Regions from separate parts of the Mesorhizobium sp. M8A.F.Ca.ET.181.01.1.1 genome, predicted to be linked through region 1. Evidence: predicted binding sites of a transcription regulator. Region 1 holds the regulator's gene; the other holds the start of a gene.

The links. Region 1 encodes LexA, which represses DNA repair genes until DNA is damaged. Its sites were predicted from a motif close to TGTTCNNNNTGTGTTCNG; they were not measured.
Region 2: the regulator LexA is predicted to act here: its motif matches at 2,701-2,718, upstream of EN824_RS28795 (ImuA family protein).

What each region holds. Positions count from the first base shown of each region.
Region 1 is NZ_SRTV01000001.1:1,362,432-1,372,437, forward strand. Features, by position in the region: gene lpxB (lipid-A-disaccharide synthase) at 1-450, shown strand, start outside; gene gltA (citrate synthase) at 493-1,815, opposite strand; gene gltX (glutamate--tRNA ligase) at 1,999-3,423, opposite strand; gene EN824_RS06685 (ComEC/Rec2 family competence protein) at 3,527-5,983, shown strand; gene lexA (transcriptional repressor LexA) at 5,977-6,720, opposite strand; gene EN824_RS06695 (GntR family transcriptional regulator) at 7,191-7,904, opposite strand; gene EN824_RS06700 (ABC transporter substrate-binding protein) at 8,058-9,044, shown strand; gene EN824_RS06705 (ABC transporter ATP-binding protein) at 9,105-9,884, shown strand; gene EN824_RS06710 (ABC transporter permease) at 9,890-10,006, shown strand, end outside.
Region 2 is NZ_SRTV01000010.1:182,864-192,869, forward strand. Features, by position in the region: gene EN824_RS28785 (hypothetical protein) at 1-1,159, opposite strand, end outside; gene EN824_RS28790 (hypothetical protein) at 1,162-2,289, opposite strand; gene EN824_RS28795 (ImuA family protein) at 2,755-3,507, shown strand; gene EN824_RS28800 (DUF6504 family protein) at 3,422-4,942, shown strand; gene EN824_RS28805 (error-prone DNA polymerase) at 4,939-8,211, shown strand; gene EN824_RS28810 (caspase family protein) at 8,365-10,006, opposite strand, start outside.

The DNA.
Region 1 (10,006 bases):
GCTGACCTGATCAAAACATCGGTCGCTCGCTGGGATGAAAAGCCTGAGATCATCCTTGAGCCTGAGCGCAAATGGCAGGCCTTCGGCAAAGCCGATGCGGCACTGATCGCCTCGGGAACAGTGTCGTTGGAACTGGCGCTGTCCGGCGTGCCGATGATCTCGTGCTACCGGCTCGATCCGGTGATGCGCATGGCCCAGGGGCTGGTCACGGTGTGGAGTGCGGCCCTGCCCAATCTGATTGCCGACCAGATCGTGGTGCCGGAGCACTACAACCAATATGTGCGGCCGCGCTATCTGGCGCGGCAGCTCGAGGCGCTGTTTTCAGACACCGGCTACCGAGCCTGGCAGAAGGACGGCTTTGCGGAAGTGGCAAGGCGGATGGCGACCGACAGGCCCTCCGGCGATATCGCTGCGGAGGTGGTGATGGGGTGCATCAAGAGCAATCAGTAGGCAGTGGGCAGGCCTATTCCCTACAGCCCAATCCCTATTGCCTCATCTCTTCGCAATCGGTACGTAGTCGCGCTCCGGCGCGCCGGTGTAGAGCTGGCGCGGGCGACCGATCTTCTGGCGCGGATCCTCGATCATTTCCTTCCACTGCGCGATCCAACCGACCGTGCGGGCGACCGCGAACAGCACGGTGAACATGGTGGTGGGGAAGCCCAGCGCCTTCAGCGTGATGCCGGAGTAGAAGTCGACGTTCGGATAGAGCTTCTTCTCGATGAAATAGGGATCGGTCAGCGCGATCTTTTCCAGCTCCATCGCGATGTCGAGCAGCGGATCATCCTTGATGCCGAGCTCGCCCAGGACCTCATGCGCCGTCTTCTGCATGATCTTGGCACGCGGATCGTAGTTCTTGTAGACGCGGTGGCCAAAGCCCATCAACCGGAACGGATCGTTCTTGTCCTTGGCACGGGCGATGAATTCCGGGATATGATCGACATGGCCGATCTCGCCCAGCATGTTGAGCGCCGCTTCGTTGGCGCCGCCATGGGCCGGGCCCCACAAGCAAGCGATCCCGGCGGCAATGCAGGCGAAGGGGTTGGCGCCCGAAGAGCCGGCGAGACGAACGGTCGAGGTCGAAGCGTTCTGCTCGTGGTCGGCGTGCAGGATGAAGATGCGCTCCATGGCGCGCGCCAGCACCGGGTTGATCTTGTATTCCTCGCACGGCACGGCAAAGCACATATGCAGGAAGTTTGCCGCGAAACCGAGATCGTTCTTCGGGTAAATGAAGGGCTGGCCGATGTGGTACTTGTAGGCCATGGCCGCGATCGTCGGCATTTTGGCGATCAGGCGCATGGACGCAACCATGCGCTGGTACGGGTCGGAGATGTCGGTCGAGTCGTGATAGAAGGCCGACAGCGCGCCAACCACGCCGCACATCACCGCCATCGGGTGCGCGTCGCGGCGGAAGCCGGTAAAGAAGCGCGACATCTGCTCGTGCACCATGGTGTGGCGCGTCACGCGGTAATCGAAATCGTCCTTCTGCGCCTTGGTGGGCAGTTCGCCGTAGAGCAGGAGATAGCAGACTTCGAGGAAATCGCCATGTTCGGCCAATTGGTCGATCGGGTAGCCGCGGTGCAGGAGGATGCCGGCATCACCATCGATGAAGGTGATTTCCGACTCGCAGCTTGCCGTCGAGGTGAAGCCGGGGTCATAGGTGAAAGCGCCGGTGGTGCTGTAGAGCGAGGCGATGTCGATGACGTCAGGTCCGACCGAGCCGCTTCGCACCTTGAATTCGTGGGTCTTGCCGGCGAATTCGAGCGTTGCCGTGGCCTCTTGGCCGCCCACATCCAGTTTTTTCGCAGCTTCGGTCATTGCAAACTCCTTCTTGTTTCCTCATGCCGGCAAAGGCAAATTCCGCAGAGCGACACGTCGAAATCACCGCAATGCGCGTCTTCGCCACCGCATTCTAGGAGGTGCGTGCCAGATTGGGCCAAGACATAATGTTGCACTGCGAAACGCGCCTTTCAATGCCAATCTTCTTGGGCCAGTTTGCTGCTAATCGATTTGATCCGCTATGCGGGCCAGGCTTTCCTCACGCCCCAGCACGGCCAGCACGTCGAATACGCCCGGTGAAGTGCTTTTGCCGGTCAAGGCAGCACGCAACGGCTGGGCCACGGCACCAAGCTTATGGCCGCCAGTCAGGGCGTACTCGCGGATGGCGGCCTCAGCCGTGGCCGCCGTCCACTCACCCGACAGCGACTTCAAAGCTTCGTGAGCGCCGCGCAGGATCTTGCGGGCATCGTCATTGAGCAGGAGCGCCGCCTTGTCGTCGATCGGCAGCGGCCGCGCGGCAAACAGGAAGGCAGCGCCGTCGACGAGCTCGACCAGCGTCTTGGCGCGCTCCTTCAGGCCCGGAAGGGCTGCCAGCAACTGCGCCTTGTTCTTCTCGTCGAGGCGCGCCGCCATCGCCGGGCCGCCCTCCAGATAAGGCAAGGTGGCGATGAAAATGTCGAACAATTCGGAATCGGCCATGCGGCGCATATGGACGCCGTTCAACGCCTCGAGCTTAGCGAAATCGAAGCGCGCCGCGCCCTTGTTGACGTCGCCGATGTCGAACCACGAGATCATGTCCTTGATCGACATGATCTCGTCGTCGCCATGGCTCCAGCCGAGACGCGCCAAGTAATTGAGCAGGGCCTCCGGCAGATAGCCCATGGCGCGATAGGCCTCGACACCAAGCGCGCCGTGGCGCTTCGACAGTTTGGCGCCGTCGGCGCCATGGATCAGCGGGATATGCGACATCGAAGGCACGTCCCAGCCCATGGCGTTGTAGATCACGGTCTGGCGGGCGGCGTTGGTCAGGTGATCATCGCCACGGATGATGTGGGTGACGCCCATGTCGTGGTCGTCGACGACGACGGCGTGCATATAGGTCGGGTTGCCGTCCGAGCGCAGGATGATGAAGTCGTCGAGATCCTTGTTGGGGAAGCGCACCTCGCCCTGGACCCGATCCTGCACCACCGTCTCGCCCTCGGTCGGTGCCTTGATGCGGATGGCGCCCCTGACGCCGGCGGGTGCCTCCGACGGATCGCGCTCACGCCAGTGGCCGTTATAGCGTGGCGGCAGGCCCTTGGCGCGTGCTGCCTCGCGCATCGCCTCGAGCTCGGCTGAAGTCTCGTAGCTGTAATAGGCCTTGCCCAGCCGCACCAGTTCCTCGGCCACCTCACGATGGCGCGGCGCCCGCTCGAATTGGGAAACCGCATCGCCGTCCCATGACAGGCCGAGCCAGGTCAGGCCGTCGAGAATGGCTGATGTGGCCGCATCGGTCGAACGCTCCCGATCGGTGTCCTCGATGCGCAGCAGCATCGTACCGCCGGTATGCTTGGCATAGAGCCAGTTGAACAGTGCCGTGCGCGCGCCGCCGATGTGCAGATAGCCGGTCGGCGAGGGGGCAAAACGGGTGATGACCTTGTCGGACATGGAACTCTCGGAAAACGTCTGAAGCTGGGTGCGGAGGGCGCGGACTTTCGCGCTTCGCGCGTTCATGTAGCATAGGGTGTCGAGGGCGCAAGGGGCAGACCCGATGACTGGACGAGGCCGGGGCTCGGATCGGGGCGAGGGCGCCATTGTCGGCGTCAGCGAACGGTCCTTGTTTGCGACGCCTCCGGCGATCCCGCTGCCATCGCCGCTCGTGGCTGCGCCCGCAACCCAGCCGTTGCAAGCGGGCTTGCCGGCGCCAACTCCGTCTCCTGCCGCACGCAGGATCGTGCGCGCGCGCCGGCAAATCGGCCGGATATCCTTGCTTCGCCTGCGCCACGGCTTGGCCAAGGCGGCGGAGCTGGAACTTGACCGGGGCATCGCCTTCCTGCTGGTGCCGGTCTGCCTGGCGGTTGGGGCGATCGGCTACTTTTCGCTGGCGACCGAGCCCGATTTTGCAAAGCCTGTCGCGGTCATGGTGCTGGCGGCGACCTGTGCATTCGTCTCGCGTTCCTGGCCGAAAACCCATCTGTGTTTCATGGCAGTGCTGTTGTGCGCGCTGGGCCTGCTCGCGGCGAAGGTCGAAACATGGCGAGCAGGAACCCGGATGCTGGGTTCGGAAATCTCGACTCAATTGACCGGCCGCGTGGTCTCGCTCGAGGAGATGGAGAGCGGCCGTATCCGGTTGACCATGGACGTGATTTCGACCGCCCGGCCGAAATTGCGCTATGCGCCGGAAAGGGTCCGGCTTTCGGCACGCAAGATACCGCCGGAAATGACCGCTGGCTCGCTTATCACAGGCTACGCCAAACTGCTGCCGCCGACCGGTCCGGTGCGGCCGGACAGCTACGACTTCTCCTTCGACAGCTATTTCGCAGGCATCGGCGGCAGCGGCTTCTTTCTCGGCAATCCAACGGTTGTCGCTACCGACGATGGTGAGATGTCGCTGCCAGCCCGTCTTTTTTCAAGCATCGAAAACGCCCGCGAAGCCATCGCCGACCACATCAGGGGCAGCATCGGCGGCGCCGAAGGCGAGATCGCGGCGGCGCTGATCGTCGGCGTGCGCGCCGGCATTCCCGATGAAATCAACGAAGCGATGCGGCGTACCGGCATCTATCACATCATTTCCATTTCGGGACTGCATATGGCGCTGGTCGCCGGCACCATCATGGGTCTGTTGCGCGGTGCCTTCGCGCTGTTTCCAGACTTTTCCGCGCGCCGGCCGGTGAAGAAATATGCGGCCGCCGCCGCACTTTTCTCGATCGCCGCCTATCTCGTCATTTCCGGTGTCGTCGTTGCGGCCGAACGCAGCTTCATCATGCTGGCGGTGATGCTGATTGCCGTCTTGTTCGATCGCGCGGCGCTCACCATGCGCAACCTGGCCATCTCGGCGATCGCCGTTATCCTGGTTTCCCCGCACGAGGTCGTCGGCCCGAGCTTCCAGATGTCGTTCGCGGCAACCGCGGCCCTTGTTGGCGCCTATGCCGGCTGGGCGGACCACCGCGCTGGTAAGACGAGGCCACCGTCGCCAAAGCGGTCACTACCCGGGTTCCTGACGCGAAAATTCCTGCTGGCGACAGGTGGATTGGCCATGACCTCCATCATTGCCGGCAGCGCGACGGCGCTGTTTGCCATCTGGCATTTCCAGCGCGTATCGCCGCTCAGCCTGTTCGCCAATCTGGCCGTCATGCCGATCGTGTCGGTGGTCGTCATGCCTTTTGCGGTCCTCAGTTCGCTGGCGATGCCCTTCGGCGCCGACGGCCCGTTTCTCTACGTGATGGGCAAAGGCCTGACAGCGATGATCGCCGTATCGTCATGGATATCGGAGCGCTCGCCAATCGATGGGGTAGGTCTGATCTCGCAGCAATCCGTGCTGCTGGTGGCCGTCGCGCTGGTCATCGCGACGATGGCGACGACCTGGCTGCGGCTCGCGGCACTGCCATTCGCACTTGCCGGTCTGTTGACTGTGTCGGACATACGCACGCCCGACGTGCTGATCTCGGAAGACGCACGGCTGGTCGCACTGCCGATCGGCAATGGCGAACTGGCCGTCAACCGGGAACGTCCGAACGAATTCGCGGCCGACAACTGGAAACGCGCTCTGGTCTCCGAAACAATCGTCAAACCGGAAATGTTCGACAAGGCGGACGGGCAATTCGATATTGCCGCTCCCACCGACCTGCCGCAGGGATCGCCGTTCTATTGCCGCGAAGGCCTTTGCCTTGCCAGGCACCCTTCCGGCGCGATCGTCGCCTATGTCGAGGATCGCAAGAACACCTGGAAAGCCTGCGCCTTCGCCGACCTGATCGTCGTCAATGACGCGACCGCCTATGACGCCTGCCACAATCCGCTGGTTGTCGTCGTCACGAAACGGCAGCTCGCCCGCAAGGGAAGTGCTGCCGTCTTCTTCGATCCCCAGTCGGCCACAACCCCGGCTGTGATCGAATTCGCTGTCGACGGACCATACCGGCCCTGGCACGAGCAGCGAAAATTCTCACGCGAGGCGAGGGGGCTGCCGCCCTATAAAAAGCCAGACAAGTCCGATGGCAAACCGGCTCAGTAGCGCCTGATCAGCCCGACCAGCTTGCCTTGTACCTTGACTCTGTCCGGCCCGAAAATACGCGTTTCGTAGGCTGGATTGGCGGCTTCGAGCGCGATCGAGGCGCCTTTACGGCGGAACCGCTTCAGCGTCGCTTCCTCCTCGTCGACCAGCGCCACGATGATTTCGCCCGGACTTGCCGTGTTCGCATTGCGGATGATGACCGTGTCGCCGTCGAAGATACCAGCCTCGATCATCGAGTCACCCTTGACCTCCAGCGCATAGTGCTCGCCGCCCATGATCATATCCGGCGGCACCGAGATCGAATGCGTCTGATGCTGGATGGCATCGATCGGCACACCGGCGGCGATACGGCCCATGACCGGGATGGACACGGCTGAAACCACATCGTCGTCATTGCCGGCCGCGGGCAGACGCGAAGGCGCCGTCGCCGGCTTGAGCTGGCGGCCAAGATTGTTTTGACCAAGGCTGCCCTGGATGACGCTGGGCGAAAATTTCTTTGCCGCGTTCAGGCCGGGCGCGATCGAATCCGGCAGCCGCAGCACCTCCAGCGCGCGCGCCCGATTGGGTAGCCGGCGAATGAAGCCGCGTTCCTCCAGCGCCGTGATCAGGCGATGAATCCCGGATTTGGAGGCAAGATCGAGCGCTTCCTTCATCTCGTCGAAGGAGGGCGGTATCCCGCTTTCCTTGAGCCGTTCGTGGATGAACATCAGCAGTTCATGTTGCTTGCGTGTCAGCATGGCGGCCCCCAAGGCATTGAACGAAGGTCTGAACCAGAATCGAAAAAACAAACCCAGAACAAACACTATCTGTTCCAGTTGTGTTCCGCAACCGTTTAAAGTTTAATGAATTTGTTAAGGCTGCGGATGTTTTTTGTCCGCTACGGCGGGCAGAAGCCGACCTTTTCCGCCATCGGCAGGCCCATTGAAATCGTTATGGTTAATGGCCTGTGGCCCATCCGCTCCCGAGTTTGGCGTCAGCCGTTCGGAAGGCTTTCCCCGGGCGGATTGTATAATTTATCGGTCCGTTATTCGCGGAACGAAACGAAACCAAAACGCCAACGACTGGCAGCTTCGGGGCAGCGATGGACCCAGGCGTCCGGCCCCACTCCGACCAACGCGTGCGAATAGGTGTCGCGGAAGCGCCGGAGTCATCCCGAACCAGCTTTCAAGCTGCCGGCGCGGGCGGCGTATTTGGTCGGGCCGCTGTCTTAGCTGTGGACATAGACGTGCAGGGTGTAGCCGATATGGGCCACCATAAGCGCCTTGGCCCGCTCGACGTCACGATCGAGTGCCGCTTCCATGATCGCGGTATGGTGTTCGATCGCAATCGCTTCGCGCAGCGCCTCCATCGCCTCTTCGTAGCCATCCTTGAGGCCGGCCGCGGCCCGCAATGTCGGCGCCAGACCAAGAAAGCGATGATGCCGGCGCAATTGATCCGAGATCGTCGAGCGGAAACGCAACAGCCAATCGCATGTGGCGGCGCTCAGCAGCGCCGCATGGAAAGCCTCGTGATTCTCGTCCCATTTGTCGACCGCCGCATCCGAGGGATCGTCGACCGCGGTTTTGCAACGGGAGAGCCGGTAGTGGGCGGTGACCACGGCATCTTCCCATTCCTTGCCGCCTTTCTCCATCGATTCGAGGAACAGGGGGATCTCGACCACCATCCTGGCGCGCGCCAGGTCCTCCAGTTCGGCCCGCGACACCCGAGCCACGGTAAAACCGCGATTGCTGATGGCGGTGACCAGGCGTTCGGCCTCGAGCCGCGACAAGGCTTCGCGCAATGGCGTCCAGCCGACTCCATAGGTGCCGCGCAGTGCACTCAGTTTGAGCGGGGCGCCGGGCATGAGGCGCGTGGTCAGGATATCGCGCCGCAACAGCTGATAGGCTGCCTCCGTCTTTGTGGAGCTCGTTTGATCCTGCATCGCGGTCCATCCGTCGTCTGGCAGGGAAAATTATATATGATGTAGGGGCATGGCAAGAATTATATATAATGTTTGACACAAGCCGGCGGACTGACCATGATCGTTTGCAGTAGCCGCGCTGCAAGCGGCGCTGATCAAATCTGGGAGGAAATGATGTTGAAGTCGAAATCCGCTTGGTTGTCGGGTTTGTTCATGGCTAGCGCGTTGATGGTGAGCGCCGGCAGTGCCGCCGCCGACCAGATACGCATCGGCATTGCCAATTTCGGCGAGCACCCCCAGCTCAATGCCGCCATAGCCGGCTTCAAGAAGGCGCTGACGGACAATGGCTTCGTCGAGGGCAAGGACGTCGTCTATACGGAAAGCCATACCAATTTCGATGCATCGCTGGTGCCGCAGATGATCGCCAAGCTGCAGGCGGAGCAGCCCAAGCTGATCTACACCATCACCACGCCGGTCTCGCAGATCGCCAAGAAGGCGCTCGCCGGTTCCGGCATTCCAATCGTCTTTGCCGCGGTCACCGATCCAGTGGCGGCCAAGCTGGTGCCGTCGTGGGATTCAGGTGACGAAGGCATGACCGGCGCCAGCGATCTGCAGGACGTCGCCGCGGTGATGGCCTTCACCAAGAAGCTGCTGCCGAACGCCAAGCGCTTCGGCGTGCCTTACAATCCGGGCGAGGCCAATGACGTTGCCTTGGTCGAAAAGATCAAGGCGGCGGCGCCCGCCGCTGGCTTCGAGGTGGTGGAGGTCGGCATCGACAACGTCAATGACATCCAGCAACGTATCGCTTCGCTCGCCGGCAAGGCCGACGTCATCTACGGCCCGGCCTCGAACCTGATCCAGCCGGCGATCGCCGCTGTCTCCGCCGCCGCCCGCCAGGCCGGTATCCCGGTCGTCAACTCCGATGACAGCGCGGTCCGCAACGGCACTGTGCCGGCGAGCTTCGCGGTCAATTACACGCAGGTTGGCATCAACGCCGGCGACATCGCCGCAGAGATACTCAAGGGCAAGGATCCCAAGACGATCGCGCCGTCGCGCCCGGCCTACAAGGATCACATGGCAACGATTTCCCGCAAGGCGATGGCCGCGTTCGGCATCGAGATACCGGCCTCGATGGCAGATTGCGGCTGCATCGTCGACTGACATCAGGCTGCATGAAGGTGACGGCGCGGGCGCCGTCACTTTTCATGTCAGGGAGGAACGATGCTCGAGATCCGATCCGCGCGCAAAGTATTCTACAGGGGCCAGGCCGACGAGAAGATCGCGCTGGACGGCCTCAGCCTGTCATTGGCGACTGGCGAGTTCGGCATCGTCATCGGCTCCAACGGGGCGGGCAAGAGCAGCATGCTCAACGCCATTTCCGGCGCTCTGATCCTCGATTCCGGCCAGATCCTGATCAATGGCGCCGATGTGACTGATATGCCGGTGCACAAGCGCGCCGCGAAGCTGGCCCGCGTCTTCCAGGATCCGATGCGCGGCACCGCCGCCAGCATGACGGTCGCGGAAAACATGCTGCTGGCTGATTTGCGCAGCAGCAAGCGCACCTTGCGCCAGGGGCTGAACGCCACCCGGCTCGCGTCCTACAAGGAACGCCTGTCGATACTGGGCCTCGGCCTTGAAAACCGCATGGACACCCGCGTCGACCTGCTTTCGGGTGGGCAGCGGCAGTCCCTGTCGCTGATCATGGCGGTCGGCGGATCGCCCGACTTGCTGCTGCTCGACGAGCATACCGCGGCGCTCGACCCGCGCACGGCCGAGATCGTCATGCAGGCAACGGTGCGCGCCGTCAGCGCGCTGAAGCTGACGACTTTGATGGTGACCCACAACATGCAGCATGCCGTCGACTACGGCAACCGGGTGATCATGCTCGACGCCGGCCGCGTCCTCCTGGAGGTCACAGGCGAAGAGAAGGCGAGGATCACGGTTATCGATCTGATCGGCCATTTCTCAGTCAAGACCGACCGCATGTTGCTGGCGAGCTGATCATCATGGGCTTCATTCAGGACGTTCTCGCCAGCTTCGTCGCGATCATGCCGGTCACGCTGGCGCAAAGCCTGATCCTGGCCTTTGTCGTGCTCGGGATCATGATTCCGTTTCGCATGCTG
Region 2 (10,006 bases), on a different contig from region 1:
CGGCCACCAGTTCCTCGATCGAGATGCGCCGCGCCGGAGTTACGTCGAAGCGCTGCTGATCGCGCTCGACGAGAGCCGCGAGTTCGCGCAGCTTCGCCTCAGACAGGCGTGGTGGTTCGTCGGGGACAAGCCGTCGAAATGGCGGAAGGTTGCGATTGCGGAAGGCGGTGACGCGCGGGAGGTAGCGGTCTGCCATGTCCGCCGCCATGTCGCGGAAGCGCCGCCGCTCCTTGTCGCGGCTTTCGCCGCCCTGCATGAAGATATCGACATAGTCGCGGTCGGGCTTGAGATTATGCGTGGCGACACTACGAGCCGACCGGAACACGGCGCCAGGGCTGAGGGCGTCGAGCCGCATCATCAGCCAGCGTCCGAATTTGATCTCTCGTCGCGCGAGCGCGGTGAAGATCTGCTCGAACTGGTCTGGGTGAAGCGCGTGTACGTCGTCTAGGATAGCGAGCGGCTTGACCGTCAGACGCTCTCCCATCCACGGAATATCGATCTCCTGGATGCATTCGAAAGGCTGATAGGGTTCAGTCGCTGCCTTCGGCAATTTGTCGATGTCGGGCGGCAGCAAGCTCGCTCCGATTGAATAGATGGCGCGCTGCACTTCGAGCGCGCGGTCGCGAATGCCGGTCGCGGTCAGCCCGCCGATCTGCTCGAGGTGCGCTTCCGATGCGTCCCGGGCGATGAAGCGAATCTCCTCGAGCCGGCGATGGTCGCCATTGGTTAGGCCGCGCAGCAGAGCGAGCATAGTGCGCGCCTGGACCAGCCACAGGGCGAGTTTGGTTTTGACGCTGTCCTCATAGGGCAACTCCCAGAAGTCGCGATACTCGGATTCCATAGGAATGCGGACAGCTGCGACCCCGGGTTTCCCGTCTTGCAGAAACCCAGCGCCGGCGAGGGCTATGGAAAGCTGCTTGTTAGTGTCGTTGGTGGGGTCGCGCAGGATCGTTTCGACGAGGCGAAACTCGGCCAGCATGGCCAGCATGGTTTTGCCGCTTCCCGGCGCGCCGACAATGCGGATGGGCAGATCAAAAATGTCGGCCTTGCGAGGATGCTCGGCCAGGAATGTGGTGAGTGGCGCCGGACTCACGATCTCCAGGAAAGTAGTGTCGTCACGAATGTATTCGGTGGCGCGGCGGAGAAATGGATTTGCCATGGTCAGCCGTGCCTATCACGCCGACGAAACAAGGGCTGCATCGCGTGACCATTTTCATTGGTCGTTTCCGCCCAGAGTAGTGGAATGCTGTTGTTAGGTGTGTTGTGCTCAAGGATAAGCGGCAAGGCGCAGTCGGCATAACCCATCTTGAGATCGGCCTGCTCTGCCTCGCCAGCATGTTCGATCAGCCGAAGGTAGAGAGCGTGATTATAGTACTTTTCGCAAAGCGCGATGACGGCGTCGTCAGCGCCTGGATTGAGTTTGAGCGAGGCGGGCAGCAAGGTGCCCTGGGTCACATCGATTGACCCGAAGGTTCGGTCCGCCCATTCGAGATTGGCCAATTTGGTGCGTTGGAGTAGCGCCTCGTGCGCCTGGGTGGTCGAGATATAATGATGAATATGCAGCGCGTAATTCTCGACGATCGGAAAGGTCTTTCCCTGTGCCTCAACCGCCTTGCGCGCACCGATCAGCATGTCGTTGAATTTTTGCAGCTTGCCCTTCCACTCGCCATCCTTGAAGCGAATGAAGGTCGTACCTGAGCCGGTGAAATCGTCGATCAGGTAGACATGCTCGAACTGCTCGTCGCCAGCGTCGGCTTCCTTGATTTTCTTCGCAAGATCGAGCCATTTCTCGATGCCGATATTCATCATCGGCACGACCTGCTCCTGGGTGATGCGGCCGCTGTTGGCGCGCCGCATGATGTCGATACGGCTGCCGTCGCTCATGCCTATGAATAGCGAGCGTCGCTTAATCCGCTTGAAGGCTGCGACCCCATCGCTGCTGCCCCAAACCTCATGGGGTGGGATGCCGGCCTGCTTGGCGGCAAGGCGCCGCAGATGCGGCGTCACCGTTTCTGGATAAAAGGCCTCGATCACGCGATAAAGCTCTGCATTGGAGATGTAGACGAGCCGGTGCTTAATGAAATCATAGGCCGTCTGGCGGTCCTCGGCATCGAACTGTTTCAGCCAGATTGCCAGGTTTTCGATAAAGCGGGATCCCGCTCGGAAATCGCTGTAGCCGTCATATTTAGTCGAGGCCATTAGCCGCAGCCAAGTATACTCGGCCGTCGCCACGCCGTCATCGGTCCAGTTCATGATTTGCGCAATAAGGCGCAGGCCGAGCAGGTTCATCGGCACCACACCGTAACATGTTCAAATATCGTCTCGCGCACGGAATCTCCCCCTGGAGAGTTTGTAGCGAATTGCACATCGTTGGCAAAGCAATTGAGTCGCGCTTTCAGTGGAATGATGCGTACTCTCGAAATGGAGGAGAAATCGATCAGATTATGCTGCGACTACGGCTTCACACGTCAATCGGCCCAAAGCTACGATTGGGAACGCCCAAAAAAACAGTGAACGAGTGAATGCGGCAGGAATACTGAACGATCGTCTGCTTCTGGAGTCGCGCTATGACGGGCTGAACGGCTGAGATGAGGCTTAACGCCGCCCTTGTGTTGTCGAAGCAGCCTGTAATTTCGCAAGCGGCGCCGCGAAACACGCCAGCGGCTCGCTGATGCCCACTTGACTCTCGTTCACCAATCGTAGAACAAATAGAGAACATTCTTATATACGCTTTCTTGGAGGTCAACCACCATCTTGCGGCCGGAGCCCGCCATAGAGTCATTGCGCGCGCGGATCGAGAAGATCGAGGGCCGAGGCCGGCGCGCCATATCTGTACTTCCTTTCGGAATAGCCGAAATCGACGCACGACTCCCGGGCGGCGGACTGGCGCTCGGCGCGCTGCATGAAATCGCAGGCGGCGGCAATGGCGCCATCGACGGTGCGGCAGCAGCGCTGTTCGCCGGCGGTGTGGCGGCGCGAACGCGGGGCAAGGTCTTGTGGTGCATCACCCGCCCAGACTTGTTCGCCCCAGCGCTGGCGCAGGCCGGCCTCAAACCTGACCGGGTCATCTATGTTGAGGCCGGCGACGACAAGACGATCCTCGCCTGCATGGAGGAAGGCATCCGGCATGGCGGGCTGGGCGCGGTCGTCGGCGAGGTCGCGCGCCTGACCATGACCGCTTCGCGGCGGCTGCAGCTTGCCGCCGAGGAAGCGCACACGATCGGCATCGCGCTGCGGAGATGGCGGCGGCAGGCGGAGGCGGCCGATTTCGGGCAGCCGACGGCAGCCATGACACGCTGGCGCGTCTCGGTCCTGCCATCGGCGCCATTGCCTGTACCTGGCGTCGGCCGTCACCGATGGCTGGTCGAATTGATCCGCGCCCGCGCGGGCGAAAGTGCCGATTTCGAATTGGAGGCGTGCGATGGCACGGGTTGTCTCGCTGTTCCTGCCGACCTGGCCGACCGACAGGGTGCGGCGCAAGGCCGGCGATGGGGCGCCTCCAGCTGAGGCTCCGCTCGTCCTGATCGGCCGCGATAAAAACAGGCGCTTGGTGCTCGCCGCCGACGCCGCCGCACTCGTCGCCGGCCTGCGCCCCGGCATGCCCGTGACGAAGGCGCAGGTGCTGGTGCCGGACCTCGCGATCCAGGACGCCGATCCGCAAGCGGATGCCAAGGCGCTCGAGCGGCTCGCCGTCTGGATGCTTCGATTTGCACCGATCCTAGCGCCCGACCCTCCCGACGGGATCGTCATCGACACGACCGGCGCCGACCATCTCCATGGCGGCGAGGCCATGATGCTCGAGGGCATGGTCGGACGTCTGGCCATGTCCGGCATCGTCGCCCGCGCCGCGATCGCGGACAGCTGGGGTGCGGCGCATGCAATGGCCCGCTATGGCGGCCATCGCATCCGCATCGCACCGGCCGGCCATGGTCAATCGATCCTCGAACCGCTCGCGCTCGAGGCGTTGCGGATCGCGCCTTCGACGGCGGCCGAACTGCGCAAGCTAGGCTTCCAACGGATCGGCGATCTCCTGAAACAGCCGCGCGCCCCGCTTGCGTTGCGCTTCGGTCCGGAGATCGGCCGTCGTATCGATCAGGCCCTTGGCGCCGTCGCCGAGCCGATCGACCCGGTTCGTCCGCCGGACATCATCGAAGTCCGCCGCGCCTTCGCCGAGCCTATCGGCGCGGCCGAGACAATCGCGCGCTACATCGGCAAGCTCGTCGCCCAGCTCTGCAACCTGATGGAACAGCGCGGCATCGGCGCGCGCCGTCTCGATCTCATCTGCCGGCGCGTCGACAGCCATGCCCAGGCGATCCGTGTCGGCATGGCGATGCCCGTTCGCGATGCCAAACGGTTGACGCGGCTGCTCTGTGACAAGATCGAGACCATCGCGGCCGGCTTCGGCATCGAGATGATGATCTTGGCGGCGACGGCGGCTGAGCCTCTGGAGCGCAGCCAGGCCGTGAGTTCCCTCGTCGAGGAGACCGTGCCCGACGTCTCCGAACTCATCGATACGCTGATGAACCGCGTCGGCGAGCGCGCCGTCTATCGGCTTGCACCCGTCGCCAGCGACGTGCCGGAGCGTTCGGTTGGCAAGATTCCGGCGATGGCGGCCGACACCGGCGCGAGCTGGCCCGGTCACTGGCCGCGGCCCTCGCGCTTGCTGGCGCAGCCGGATCCGGTCGAGACGGTGGCGCTGTTGCCCGACCATCCGCCAGTGTCCTTCACCTGGCGAGGGGTGCGCCGACGCGTGAAGCGCGCGGACGGTCCGGAGCGGGTCTTCGGCGAATGGTGGAAGCGCGACGCCGAGCTTGTCGCGGTGCGCGACTATTTCAGGGTCGAGGACGAAGCCGGCGAGCGCTACTGGCTCTACCGCGCCGGCGACGGCGAGGATGCGGCAACGGGCTCGCACCGCTGGTTCCTGCACGGAGTGTTCGGATGAGCGAGGTCCGTTATGCCGAATTGCAGGTCACCTCGCATTTCAGCTTCCTGCGCGGCGCCTCCTCGGCCGAGGAGTTGTTTTCGCAGGCAGCGCTGCTCGGCATCGAGGCGCTGGCCGTCGCTGATCGCAACAGCCTCGCCGGCATCGTGCGTGCCCATGAGGCCGCCAGGACGACTGGCGTGCGGCTCATCGTCGGCTGCCGGCTTGACCTCGATGACGGCACGTCGCTGCTTGTCTACCCAACGGATCGCGACGCCTATTCCAGGCTGTGTCGGCTGCTCTCGCTTGGCAAGGGACGCGCCGGAAAAGCGAAATGCCGGCTGGCGTGGAGCGACGTCGTCGCCTATGGCGCCGGCCTCATCGCCGTTCTCCTGCCCGATCTGGCCGATGAGACCCTGGCGCTGCGCCTCAGGCACCTGCGCGAGGCATTCGGCGATCGGGCGTACATGGCGCTGACGCTCAGGCGCCGGCCCAACGATCAGCTTCGCATCCACGACCTGGCGGCACTTGCCCTCAAGATGAAGGTGGCGTGCGTCGTCACCAACGACGTGCTCTTCCACGAGCCAGGCCGCCGCACCATGCAGGACGTTGTCACCGCGATCCGGCACAATGTTACCATTGACGCGCTCGGCGACCGCCGCGAGCGGCATGCAGACCGCCATCTCAAGCCGCCGCAGGAGATGCACCGGCTTTTCGCGCGCTACCCGGAGGCGCTGGCGCGCACCATCGAGATCGCCAACCGCTGCCGCTTTTCGCTCGACGAACTCGCCTACCAATATCCGGAGGAGCGCGACGACCCGTCTTTGACACCGCAGCAGGCGCTCGAAAAGCTGACCTGGCAGGGCGCCGACTCCCGTTACCCCGAGGGTTTGCCTGACAGCGTCATCGCGTCACTGCGCCACGAATTGCGGCTGATCGAGAAGCTCGATTATGCGCCCTACTTCCTGACCGTGAACGCCATCGTTCGCTTCGCGCGGTCGAAGGACATCCTTTGCCAAGGCCGTGGCTCGGCCGCCAACTCCGCGGTCTGCTATGTGCTCGGCATCACCTCGATCGATCCCGGCCGCAACGATCTCTTGTTCGAGCGTTTCGTCTCCGAGGAACGCCGCGAGCCCCCGGATATCGACGTCGATTTCGAGCACGAGCGGCGCGAGATCGTCATGCAGTGGGTGTTCGACACCTATGGCCGTGACCACGCGGCATTGTGCTCGACGGTGGTCCGCTATCGCACCAAGGGCGCGCTGCGCGATGTCGGCAAGGCGCTCGGCCTGCCGGAAGATCTCATCCGCACTTTGTCCGGCCAAGTTTGGGGCTGGTCTGAAGAGGGCGTCGAGGAACGCCATGTCGAGGATCTAAACCTCAACCTCGCCGATCGCCGCCTGCGGCTGACGCTCGACCTCGCCCGTCAGTTGATGGGCGCCCCCCGCCATCTCAGCCAGCATCCCGGCGGCTTCGTGCTTACCCACGACCGCCTCGACGACCTGGTGCCTATCGAACCGGCCAGCATGAAGGACCGCCAGGTGATCGAATGGGACAAGGACGATATCGACGCGCTCAAATTCATGAAGGTCGACGTGCTGGCGCTCGGCATGCTGACCTGTATGAAGAAGGGCCTTGATCTTCTCGCTGACTGCAAGGACATCCGGCTCGACCTTGCGACCATCCCGGCGGAGGATCCGCGCACCTATGCCATGATCCGCAAGGCCGATACGCTCGGCACCTTCCAGATCGAGAGCCGGGCGCAGATGTCCATGCTGCCGCGGCTGAAGCCGAGGACCTTCTACGATCTGGTGGTGCAGGTCGCGATCGTTCGTCCCGGGCCGATACAGGGCGATATGGTCCATCCCTATCTGCGCCGGCGGGAAGGCCTGGAGCCGGTGCATTATCCGAAGCCGGAGCTCGAAAAGGTGCTCGGCAAGACGCTCGGCGTGCCGCTGTTCCAGGAGCAAGCAATGCGCGTCGCCATCGAATGCGCCGGCTTCACGCCGGGCGAAGCGGACATGCTTCGCAAATCGATGGCCACCTTCAAGTTCACGGGCGGGGTTTCGTCATTCAAGACGAAGCTGATTGAGGGCATGGTAGACAATGGCTATGAGCGGGGGTTCGCCGAGCAGACCTTCAGGCAGCTCGAAGGTTTCGGCTCTTATGGTTTTCCTGAGAGCCACGCCGCCTCATTCGCGCTGATCGCCTATGCCTCGGCCTGGCTCAAATGCTGGCACCCGGACGTTTTCTGCGCTGCACTCCTGAACAGCCAACCGATGGGCTTCTACGCACCGGCGCAGATCGTGCGCGACGCGGCCGCGCACGGCATCGACATCCGGCCGGCCTGCGTCAACGCCTCGCGCTGGGAGTGCACGCTCGAGCCTGTTTCCGATGACGCAGGCTTCGCCGTTCGGCTTGGGCTGCGTATGGTGCGCGGACTTGCCAACACCCACGCCAGCAAGATCGTCACGACACGCGCCGATCAGCCGTTTGCCTCCGTCGACGATCTCTGGCGCCGCGCCGGCGTGCCGCAGGCCGCACTTGTCCAGCTCGCGGAGGCCGACGCGTTCCGGCCAGCACTTGGTCTCGCGCGGCGCGAGGCGCTGTGGGCGATCAAGGCACTGCGCGACGAACCCCTGCCTCTATTCGCTGCTGCGTCGGCCAAAGAGGCCAAGATCGTGCCCGAGATCAACGAACCGGCGGTGGCGCTGCGACCGATGACCGCCGGCGGCGAGGTCGTGGAAGACTACCGCCACATCGGCCTGACGCTGCGCAGCCATCCGATCTCTTTCCTTCGTAATGACCTGCGCCGCCGCAGCATAGTTTCCTGCGCAGAGGCGATGGAAGCCCGCGACGGTCGATGGCTGGAAGCGGCGGGCATAGTGCTTGTCCGGCAGCGCCCGGGCTCGGCAAAGGGTGTGATGTTCATCACGATAGAGGACGAGACCGGAATCGCGAACCTCGTCGTCTGGGCGAAAGTGTTCGAGCAGCACCGGCGCACGGTGCTGTCGGCGGGCATGGTCGCGGTCCGGGGGCGCATCCAGCGCGAAGGCGGGGTGGTCCACCTCGTCGCTCGCAAGATCAGCGATCTATCAACCGAGCTCGCCAGCGTCGGCGAACGCGAGGGCAGCTTTCCGGTGCCGTACGCCCGCGGCGACCAGATATCCAATGGCGGCTCCGGGCCCGATCCGCGCGAGCTACCGCCCAAGGGGCTGCGCAGCCGCGATATCTATATTCCCGATCTTCACATCGACAACATCAAGGTCAAAACGCGGGATTTCAGGTAGGCTGGGTCCGACAGCTCGGGATCATTTGAAGGCGTTGGAATCCCGGGTTAGATTCTAACGATCTTTTGCCCGACAGACGAAGCTCCTCTCCCAGCTGGATTGCATATCAAGCGGGATTGTATCGGACCGGAACCAATTCAAGCCTTTGCCGGATCAAGCTTCGAAGAAGGTGACATCGCCGCTGCCGCCGACCACCGCGAGCTCGTGATCGGAGAAAAAATGGACGCCAGACACGATCGTTGAATTACCGGAGCCGACATCGAGTTCTTGAATCACTTGAAGATCGCGCGTGTCGAGCAGAACCACGCTGCTCTCTTGCGTCGCGATCGCAAGGATCGGCAGCGTGGGCGCGTGGGCGCACGCGTGATAGTCCGGGACTTTCAAACTCTCGGTGAGTGCCCTGTGCACGCGCCGCTTTAATTTCGACGGCTCGAAGATGAACAGGCGGATAGCCTCGTCCTCCGCGAAGTTAAGCAACCGCGCACGAATGCCTGCGGCAGTTTTGAAACCCCGGTCTGGAAGGAGTTCCGCAATCACCTGCCCCGACCGGTCCAGCTTCAATGCGACGCCCCCTTGGCCTACAACAAAAACGCAGTCGCCGTCTGGGGCGACCGCCATCGCGTTGACATGATGCCTGACCGTAGCGATCTCGCTTATGGGTGTGTTCAGATTTTGCGGATCGATTTCGCAGATTCTGCCATCGCCGCCAGCGACCCAGACAAGACCACCAGGCATGTAAGTGCAGCAGTAGACGTCAAAGCCTACCTCATAGCGAGCGACCTCCTCGATATGGTGGATATCAACTCTGAGGCAACTGACAATACCGTTGCCGAAGTAGGTAATGCCATTCGCCGACGGGGAGGCAGTCAACCCGAACGAATGCTCCATTTGGAGGTCCAGTAGAGGTTTATTGCCAGCGCCCGCTACGTACAGCGCGCCGCTTGAGCCGGCGAGCAGAAGCAGCTTGTCGCAATATGCCGCCCCCATTAGGTGGTCCTTGCCGTGATATCGAACTTTCGCAAAGCCACCGATGCCAACGCTCCAGGACATTGCGTCGCCAACTCCAACGATGAGGGTACGGCGCGTAGTGTCGGCCGCTGCCCAGGCGCCGACACTGAAATGCTCGGGGTTGGGCACGCCATGTCGTTGGATCGCTGCGAAACGCGGCAGGTCGGTAAATGAAAGGGTTCGTGCGAGGCTGGAATAGGTCCAGGGCTGCTGATCATTTCGTTGAGCGACGACGTCCTGCGACACGCGCCGGAAGCACTCATCCACAGTGAGGCTGTGATCCAGCAGATGGCGGCAGAGAGCGTTTGAGAATGCGCTGCCCATCCCTTTGGCGCCGTCGCCAGCGTCCCTCGTGGCGCTCGTAGCATAGGCCAGCAGAAGGTTTGACCAACTGCGTTCGTCAGCGACCAGCTCCTCCAGATCGTTCGACGTGCGCCTGGCTTCGTCGGGATCGTGCGGCCAGTTCCGGCACGCATCGAGCACGATTATGCGGGACGCAGCGCCGCCCGTGGCCTCCACGAAGGTGTTCAAACTTGTGGCGGTGTAGCGCAGGCCAGCGGCGGTTGGCGGGAAACAGAAGTCGATCGGGAGGAAATAGCCCCGACCATGGCGTTCGACGGCATGCCCGGCCAAAAAGATCACCGCGAGTTCCGCTGTCTGCGCCAACTCCTTAAAGTTGGTGAGGGCGGCGTCTATAGCCGCCAGGCTAGGGTCAAAGACGGTCGTCACGGCAAAGCCGCGATCGCGCAGCGCGTCAGCGGCGTGACCTGCATCGCTTGTCGCGTTC